4 regions of the Comamonas sp. w2-DMI genome follow, and region 1 is predicted to be linked to each of the others. Evidence: predicted binding sites of a transcription regulator. Region 1 holds the regulator's gene; each other region holds the start of a gene.
The links. Region 1 encodes FNR, which switches genes on or off when oxygen is low (the NO sensors DNR and NnrR bind a similar motif). Its sites were predicted from a motif close to TTGATNNNNATCAA; they were not measured.

Region 1 (2,200 bases):
TTCCTCATGAATATGGCAAAAATAAGAGCGGCTTGCGCCTGAAAGCATTGGGCTTCAAAGGAGTTTGCTCTGGAACAGGAGATGAGGCATGTGCCAGCAGCTCCTGTTTTTGATAGCTTTCAGGGTTTCCCGCCTCGGGTAATGCCCGCGGCGGTCTTGCCTGGCGCCCGGGTTGCTGGCCAGAATGCAGCCATCGCATGAGAGCTTTCAGGAGAACAGCCCATGGTCGCTCAGCGCTGGATGTGGATTGCCTGGCCTGCGTTCCTCGCAGCCGCCGTGATGGAAATGCTGGTCTTTGCCTTTGTCGATCCGCTGGAGCTGCATCTGGCGGGCGAGCCGGTCGCCTGGTCGCGCAATGCCGTCTACACGGTGTCCTTCTTCGTGTTCTGGGGCGTGGCCATGTTCTCCAGCCTGCTGACCAGCCTGCTGGGCCGCAGCCTGGCCGAGCTCAACGGCGCCGCGATCGCGCGGCCGGCCCCCATCCGTCTGGCCGAGCACGACTGGCAGCCGGACTGAGCGGTTGCCAGAAGGCCAGGAAAAAAGCCCGCGGCGCAAGCCGGCGGGCTTTTGTTGGACAAACAGGGCCGCTCAGCTCTGGCACTGCTGGCTGTTGACGATGCGCTTCAGGGCCTCGGTATCCAGAATGCGCAGGTGGCGCTGCTTGACTTCCACAATGCCTTCCTCGGCGAACTTGGAGAAAGTGCGGCTCACGGTCTCGAGCTTGAGGCCCAGGTAGCTGCCGATTTCCTCGCGCGTCATGCGCAGCACCAGCTCCGACTTGGAAAAGCCGCGCGCCGACAGGCGCTGCACGAGGTTGAGCACGAAGGCCGCCAGGCGCTCCTCCGCGCGCATGCTGCCCAGCAGCAGCATCACGCCGTGCTCGCGCACGATCTCGCGGCTCATCACCTTGTGCACGTGGTTCTGCAGGGCCGTGACTTCGCGGGATAGTTCCTCCAGCTTGTCGAAGGGCATGATGCAGACCTCGGCATCCTCGAGCGCGACGGCATCACAGGTGTGGTGGTCGTTGACGATGCCATCCAGGCCGATGATCTCGCCGGCCATCTGGAAGCCCGTCACCTGGTCGCGCCCGTCCTCGGTGGCCACGCAGGTCTTGAAGAAGCCGGTGCGGATGGCGTACAGCGACGTGAAGGTCTCACCATTGCGAAACAGCAGGCTGCCGCGCTTGACCTTGCGACGTTTGGCCACGATGGCGTCGATGCGCTGCATCTGCTCGTCATCCAGGCCCATGGGCATGCACAGTTCGCGCAGGTTGCAGTTGGAGCAGGATGCTTTGATGGTCTGAAGGTTCATGGGCAAACGTCGGCGGCAGGGGCGGTGGCCCGTGCCGGCAAGTGACCTCGTCAATGGTAATGAGATGAATCAAATTGTGGCAGCACTTGCCTCGGCATCTCTTGATGTGCGTCAAGGACGGCTTTCTTGCTTTGGCGCACATTGCCGATATTCCGACCCCAATCATGCGCTTGCCATGCCGCTGCTGTCAGTGCCTTTTCCGACTGTACAGCGCTTGCGGGCATGAAACGCATCCTGCCAAGAAAATATGACCGCTGTCACGCCTGAGTTACTGAGCCGCTTTGACATACCCGGGCCGCGCTACACCTCGTTTCCCACGGCCGACCGCTTTGTCGAAGCCTTCGGTACCGAGGACTACATTCTTGCGCTGCAGCAGCGCAAGGCACAAGCGCCGTTCGGCGCCACGCGGGCCCTGCCGCTGTCGCTGTATGTGCATGTCCCGTTCTGCGATTCGCTGTGCTACTACTGCGCCTGCAACAAGATCATCACCAAGCACCACGAGAAGGCCGCCGAATACCTGGACTACCTGGCGCGCGAAGTCGACCTGCACACCCGGCACTGCGGCAGGGGCCAGCCCGTGAGCCAGCTGCACCTGGGCGGAGGCACGCCGACCTTTTTCTCCGACGACGAGCTGCGCCGCTTGATGGAGCTGCTGCGCGGGCACTTCCGCCTGGAGGCCGGCGGAGAGTATTCGATCGAGGTCGATCCGCGCACCGTGAGCAACGAACGCCTGGCCGCGCTCAAGGCACTGGGCTTCAACCGGCTGAGCTTCGGCGTGCAGGACTTCGATCCCGAAGTGCAGCAGGCCGTGCACCGCGTGCAGCCTGCCGAGCAGGTGTTCGCTCTGGTGCAGGAGGCCCGCCGCCTGGGCTTTGCCTCCATCAATGTG
Region 2 (2,200 bases), on a different contig from region 1:
GCCGTTGATTGCTTATTGCTGTGCGACAGCTCCTGGGGTTGCGCGCTGGTCCAGCAGGGCCACCACACGGTCGGCATTGCGCACCGTGCACACGTCCTGCGGCAGGTTCAGTCCGGCACTCTTCAGATAGGCTTCGCCGCCAGCGGCATCGATGGCCATCATGTGGTGCATGCACATCTTGCCGTCCTCGACGCAGCGGTTGAGGATCTTGTTGTACAGGCCTTCATCCACGGCAGAGAAACGCTCCACGGGGTTGCGTTCGCTGGGCTTGGCCAGTGCCAGATAAGCATCGCGCGTCAGGGGCTTGCCATCGGTCTTGGCCTTGGCAACCCACTGCGCAAACTCTTCGTTGCTCACGCCGTGGAACTTGAAGGTCATGCCCGCAAAGCCCGCGCCGCTGTAGTGCGAAGCCAGGCCGTTGTAGACGCCGGGCTTGTTGATGACGGCGTTCAGCTCGGTCTGCATGCCGGGCATCGCATAGATCATGCCGGCCAGGTCAGGCACGTAGAACGCATTCATGGTGTTGGTCGAGGTCAGCTTGAAGCGGATGGGGCGATCCACCGGGGCTGCGAGTTCGTTCACCGTGGCGATGCCCTGCTCGGGGTAGAAGAACAGCCATTTCCAGTCCATGGCCACGACTTCCACTTCCAGGGGCTTGACATCGGCCGTCAGCGCCTTGCTGGCGGAGATGCGGTCCAGGGGGCGATAGGGGTCGAGCTTGTGGGTGCTGATCCAGGTCAGCGCGCCCAGGGCGATGATGATCAGCAGGGGAACCGTCCAGATCACCAGTTCCAGTGCCGTCGAGTGGTGCCACTCGGGGTCGTAGTGCGCTTCGGTGTTCGACTGGCGGTATTTCCAGGCGAACAGCAGCGTCAGGAAGATCACTGGAATGATGATGATGAGCATCAGCAGCGTGGCTGTGATCACCAACTGGCCTTGCTGGGCGGCAATGTCGCCAGCAGGATTGAGCACGACGGCTTTGCTGCAACCAGCGAGACTGGCTGCCAAAGCTGCCGCGATGAGCCACGCAGGCCCACGGGTTTCCTTGAGTTTTAACATGCTATAGGCGTGACGAAGGCGCGTTTAGGTGTAAACGCGGATTACTGGATCTGGTCAAATGTAATACGAAGTTTGCATTTGTCGATTGGACATTTTGTCCAAGGTCAAAGGGTATGGGTTGACATTTCCCGGGGCAATCCCCATGCCCCGCCGCCATGCTCTCCTCCGTGCCGCGACCTGTTTCCATCTGTTGTCGACCCTTGCCATCCCTGGGCGGGCCGTCGTTCTTCAAAAGTCGTGCGCCGGGGGGCAGCCGCTGACAGTGTTCAGGGTGAAACCGCTATTGCAGGCTTCATGTCTTGCGCGTAGAACGGATGGCGTCAGCTGAGAAAGTGGCAGACACAGAAACCTGTAGGTGTCGAGAGACAGCAAGTAAGACAAGGAGTTGCGTTCATATGAGTAGCCTCAATCCGTCCGTTGGTCTTACTCCCCAAGACTATGTGAATTCCGAAACCCTGGCCCTGGCAGATACGCATGAAGAAGCGACCCCCGGCGAAATCGCCGTGGGGGTGATCATCGGCCGTTCGTCCGAATACTTCGACTTTTTCGTGTTCGGCATTGCCTGCGTGCTGGTGTTCCCGTCCGTGCTGTTCCCCTTCCTGTCCAAGCTCGACGGCACGCTGGCCGCATTCGCCATCTTTGCGCTGGCCTTCATCGCGCGCCCCATCGGCACGGCGATTTCCATGGCCGTGCAGCGCCACTGGGGGCGGGCGACCAAGCTGACTTTGGCCCTGTTCCTGCTGGGCAGCTGCACCGTGGGCATGGCCTTCTTGCCCACCTATCAGAGTGTGGGCGTCAATGCCATCGTGGCCATGGCCATTTTGCGCATAGGCCAGGGCCTTGCGCTCGGCGGCTCCTGGGACGGGCTGCCGTCGCTGCTGGCCATGTCGGCACCGAAGAACCGCCGCGGCTGGTATTCCATGATCGGCCAGTTGGGTGCGCCGCTGGGCTTCGTGATCGCGGCCAGCCTGTTTGCCTATCTGTACGGCAATCTGACGGCCGACGAATTCCTGACCTGGGGCTGGCGCTATCCGTTCTGCGTGGCGTTTGCGATCAACGTCGTGGCGCTGTTCGCGCGCCTGCGTCTGGTGGTCGGCCAGTCCTATACGGAGATGCTGCAGGAGCGCGAACTCGAGCCCAT
Region 3 (2,200 bases), on a different contig from region 1:
AGCCTCGTCCTTTTCCTTCTTCATGGCCTCGCGCTCGATCTTGAGCTGGATCATGCGGCGCTCGAGCCTGTCCATCTCCTCGGGCTTGGAGTCGATCTCGATCTTGATCTTGGCCGCCGCCTCGTCGATCAGGTCGATGGCCTTGTCGGGCAGGAAGCGGTCGGTGATGTAGCGGTGCGACAGCTCGGCCGCGGCCACGATGGCCGGGTCGGTGATGTCCACGCCGTGGTGGGCTTCGTACTTGACCTGCAGGCCGCGCAGGATGGCGATGGTGTCCTCCACCGAGGGCTCGTCCACGATCACCTTCTGGAAGCGGCGCTCCAGCGCCGCATCCTTTTCGATGTACTTGCGGTATTCGTCCAACGTGGTGGCGCCGATGCAGTGCAGCTCGCCGCGCGCCAGGGCCGGTTTCAGCATGTTGCCCGCATCCATGGCGCCGTCGGCCTTGCCGGCGCCGACCATGGTGTGGATCTCGTCGATGAACAGGATGATGCGGCCTTCTTCCTGCGCCACTTCCTTGAGCACGGACTTGAGGCGCTCCTCGAAATCGCCGCGGTACTTGGCACCGGCCAGCAGGCCGGCCATGTCCAGCGACAGCACGCGCTTGTTCTGCAGGCTCTCGGGCACTTCGCCGGCCACGATGCGCTGGGCCAGGCCTTCGACGATGGCCGTCTTGCCCACGCCGGGCTCGCCGATCAGCACGGGGTTGTTCTTGCTGCGGCGCTGCAGCACCTGGATGGCGCGGCGGATCTCGTCGTCGCGGCCGATCACGGGGTCGAGCTTGCCGCTGCGGGCCCGCTCGGTCAGGTCCAGCGTGTACTTCTTGAGCGCCTCGCGCTGGCCTTCGGCTTCGGGGCTGTCCATGCGCTGGCCGCCGCGCACGGCGTCGATCGCGGCCTCCAAGCTGGAGCGGCTCACGCCGCTTTGCTTGAGCAGCACGCCGGCGCGCGTGGCCGAGCCCGCGGCATCGGCCAGCGCCAGCAGGAACAGCTCGCTGGCAATGAACTGGTCGCCGCGCTTGAGGGCTTCCTTTTCGGTGGCCTGCAGCAGGCGGGCCAGTTCGGAGCCCACCTGCACATCGCCCTGCTGCTGCACGCGCGGCAGGTCCTTCAGGGCTTTTTCGGCCTCGAACTGCAGCTGCTGCACATTGCAGCCCGCACGCTGCAGCAGCGAACGCGGGCCCTCGTCCTGGCGCAGCATGGCAACCAGCAGGTGCAGGGGGTCGATGGTGGATTGGTCGGCACCGAGCGCGAGGGACTGCGCATCGGACAGGGCTTCCTGGAATTTGGTGGTCAGTTTGTCAATTCGCATGGTGTAAGGCTTTCACTCCGTATCAGAGTCACTGAGATTCATCTGATAGCCGAAAGGGGATTTTCAAGACACGGCGATGCCGCCAGGCCGCACAAAAACCCTGCATGCCTTCACCGTTTGAGCCAGGTCAAACAGCGCGGCACGGCGCCAGCCACGCGCAAACATCGCGTTCAAGCATCACGCCGGCGCTGCGCGAATTGCGTAGGAGTAAGCCCAAAATGCTGGCGAAAGCTGCGCAGCAGGTGGCTCGGGCTGGAAAAGCCCGATTGCCGCGCCACCTGTGCCAGGGTGGGCTGGCGCACGCCGGCCTGCAGCAACTGGCGGGCCCGCTGCAGCCGGCGCTGCAGCACCCATTCGTGGACGGTGCAGCCCATGCTGCGGTGGAACATGCGGGCAAAGTGGTATTCCGACAGGCTGGCCACCTGCGCCAGCGCCGCCAGGCTCAGTGCCTTGCTGTCGGCCAGATGGGCCTCCACGTATTCCAGCACCCGGCGCCGCGCGGGCGAGGACAGGCCGCCCAGCGGCTTTTCCAGGGCCCTGCGCCGCTGCGGCGTGGCCGCCTGCAGCACCAGCCGGTCCAGCACCTGCTGGCTCAGGGCATCGGCCTGCAGCAGGCCTTCGTCGCTGCCCCAGTCCAGCCGGGAAAGCGCCTGTGCCCACTGGTGGTAGCAGGCGTCCTCGGCATAGATCCGCGGCGCCAGCGTATGGCTGCGCGGTTCGGCATCGAGCAGGCGCACCACGCGGTCGGCCCAGGCGATGTCCGAAACATACAGGTGCAGGAACTGCACGGGCTCCCGCACCAGCCAGTACGACTCATGTTCGGACGGAAAGACGCAAAAGCGCCCTGCGGCGCCCCGGGCATCGTCGCGTCCCTTGAGCTGCGAGCCCT
Region 4 (2,200 bases), on a different contig from region 1:
GGCGAAGGCCTGCAGGTCAGCGTGGCCGACTCCCACATCGAACGAGAGACGTCGCCGCAGAACTTCTCGGGCCTGCCGAAGACCGGCGATTTCTTCGCCAGGTTCTTCCACAGCATCCAGTCGCTGTCCTCGCCCGGCTCTGCATTGCCGCGCGCCAGCACCGGCACCGTATCCATGTCACCATAGGCCGTGCCCTCGGTCATCGATCCCGTGAGCGCGAACACCACGTCGTTGGCGCCGACTTCAATGGTCTCCTCGCGGCCCGCCACCTTGCAGCGGATCGCGGTCACGGTACGGCTGCCACCCTCCTCGCGCAGGTCCAGGTCATGGGCCCGGGTATCGAACTGCACCCGTACGCCCTGGTCCCGCAGCATGCGGGTCAGCGGCACGACAAAGCTGTCGTACTGGTTGTACTTGGGGAACACCAGGGCCGACATGTCGGTCAGGCCATCGATGGCGTCGAGGAAGCGGTGCATGTACAGCTTCATCTCCAGCAGGCTTTGCCAGTTCTCGAAGGCGAACATCGAACGCCACAGGTACCAGAAATTGGTCTCGAGGAAGCTCTTGCTGAAATACTGCTCGATCGTGATGTCGTCCAGGTCCTCCTTGCGCTTGAGCAGCAGCTTGACGATCTCCCACTGGTGCGACTTGCTCAGGCCCAGCGTCGAGAAATCGCGGATCTGGCCCTGCTTGTGCATCAGCCGCGCCTTGGACCAGTTGGGGTCGTTGTCGTTGACCCAGCGGTACTCGTCGAGCACGCTGAAGCCTGCGGGCAACTCCAGTGCCGGCACATCCTGGAACAGATCCCAGAAGTTGTCATAGTTCCAGTTCATTTCACGGCCGCCGCGCACGATGTAGCCGTCCTCGGCATTGCCCGCGCCATCGAGAGAGCCGCCGGCCACGCGCTGGGTGTCGAGGATGGTGATGTCCTCCCCCTTCATGCCGCCGTCGCGGATCAGGTAGAAAGCCGCTGCCAGCCCGGCGATGCCGCTGCCGATGATCCATGCCTTGCGCCCCGGCACCGGCGCTGCGGGTACCGGACGATTGCGCATGTACGGGCCCACCATGTCCGGCGGGGGCAAGGTGTCTTTCGCGCCCTTGCGCCAGAAGCCCTCCCCAACATTCGCCTCGACACGAACAGAAGCCCTGGGTTGGCTGGGGGTGTTGAAGTCTGCACGATTCATGGTCTTGCCTTTCTCGGATGCCATTGATGGTGACACCCTACATATATCAGGTAAAACCCGGACCCCGATTGATCTGCAGCAAGAGAGCCAGAACACCGCAGTCCACGGCTGCGCACCGCCCCTGCCTGCCGATGTTCTCTGACACGGCTTTGACATCGGCGCGACCTAAGGTGGGCTCCTGTCCAAGCCAAGCAGCAACAGGAGGTCATATGGGCACTTGGTCGCACGGGAACTTCGACAACGACACCGCACTGGACTGGCTGGACGACATCACGGGCCAGCTGCTTGACGAGATTGCCGAAGCCATGGCCTCGCCGCAATCGCTGGGGGCCGACGAGCCGGACGCCGACCTGGTGCCCTGCCGGATCGAACTGCTGTGCGTGATGACCGAAAACGGCATGGAACCCCAGTGGCCCGCCAGCGCAACGCTGGCCCGATGGAAAGAAACCTTTCTGGCTGCCTGGGATGCCAGCATCGACGCCCTGGAGCCCGATGCCGACTACAGGCACAACCGTAGGCTCACGCTGGAGGCCACATTCGACCGCATGCTGGCCCTGGCTGCGGCGCAGGCCGATGAAAGCGGGGACTGGGAAGAAGAACGCGAAGTCGGCGGCGATTGACCTGCGCTCCCGTCCGCCACCCTGTGAAAAAGGCGGCGGCCGTCGCCCCTGCCCGCGGGGCAGGATCAGTGGCGCAGATAGCGCAGCGGATGGGCAAATGCCGGCCAGGGGCTGTCGAAGAAGGCCTGCCACTGCGCCTCCTGCACATCCTCGATGCGCGCGGGGTTCCAGCGCGGCTGGTGGTCCTTGTCCACCGCCAGTGCGCGGATGCCTTCCACGGTCTCGCTCTGGCCGGGGCGCAGGTAGAAGCAGTGGCGCACCATGTCGCGCTCCATGCGCAGGTCCTCGGCCAGCGTCATGCCGCGCGCCCGGCGGATCTGCTCCAGCACCACATGCAGCATCAGCGGAGAGCGCCTGCGCAGGACATCTGCCTGCGTCCGCGCCCAGTCGCTGCCC

Region 2: a site for FNR is predicted at 1,154-1,167, ahead of cyoA (ubiquinol oxidase subunit II). Genes of this name have one in related genera too.
Region 3: a site for FNR is predicted at 1,429-1,442, ahead of clpB (ATP-dependent chaperone ClpB). Genes of this name have one in related genera too.
Region 4: a site for FNR is predicted at 1,253-1,266, ahead of V8Z74_RS11030 (oleate hydratase). Genes of this name have one in related genera too.

Annotation. Positions count from the first base shown of each region.
Region 1 covers NZ_JBANEL010000003.1:224,557-226,756, forward strand. The annotation lists gene V8Z74_RS05540 (hypothetical protein) at 223-516, shown strand; gene fnr (fumarate/nitrate reduction transcriptional regulator Fnr) at 589-1,311, opposite strand; gene hemN (oxygen-independent coproporphyrinogen III oxidase) at 1,559-2,200, shown strand, end outside.
Region 2 covers NZ_JBANEL010000019.1:45,796-47,995, forward strand. The annotation lists gene cyoA (ubiquinol oxidase subunit II) at 13-1,059, opposite strand; gene V8Z74_RS18440 (MFS transporter) at 1,455-2,200, shown strand, end outside.
Region 3 covers NZ_JBANEL010000023.1:25,244-27,443, reverse strand. The annotation lists gene clpB (ATP-dependent chaperone ClpB) at 1-1,311, opposite strand, end outside; gene V8Z74_RS20480 (helix-turn-helix domain-containing protein) at 1,482-2,200, opposite strand, start outside.
Region 4 covers NZ_JBANEL010000008.1:183,704-185,903, reverse strand. The annotation lists gene V8Z74_RS11030 (oleate hydratase) at 1-1,184, opposite strand, end outside; gene V8Z74_RS11025 (DUF4259 domain-containing protein) at 1,394-1,804, shown strand; gene V8Z74_RS11020 (enoyl-CoA hydratase/isomerase family protein) at 1,870-2,200, opposite strand, start outside.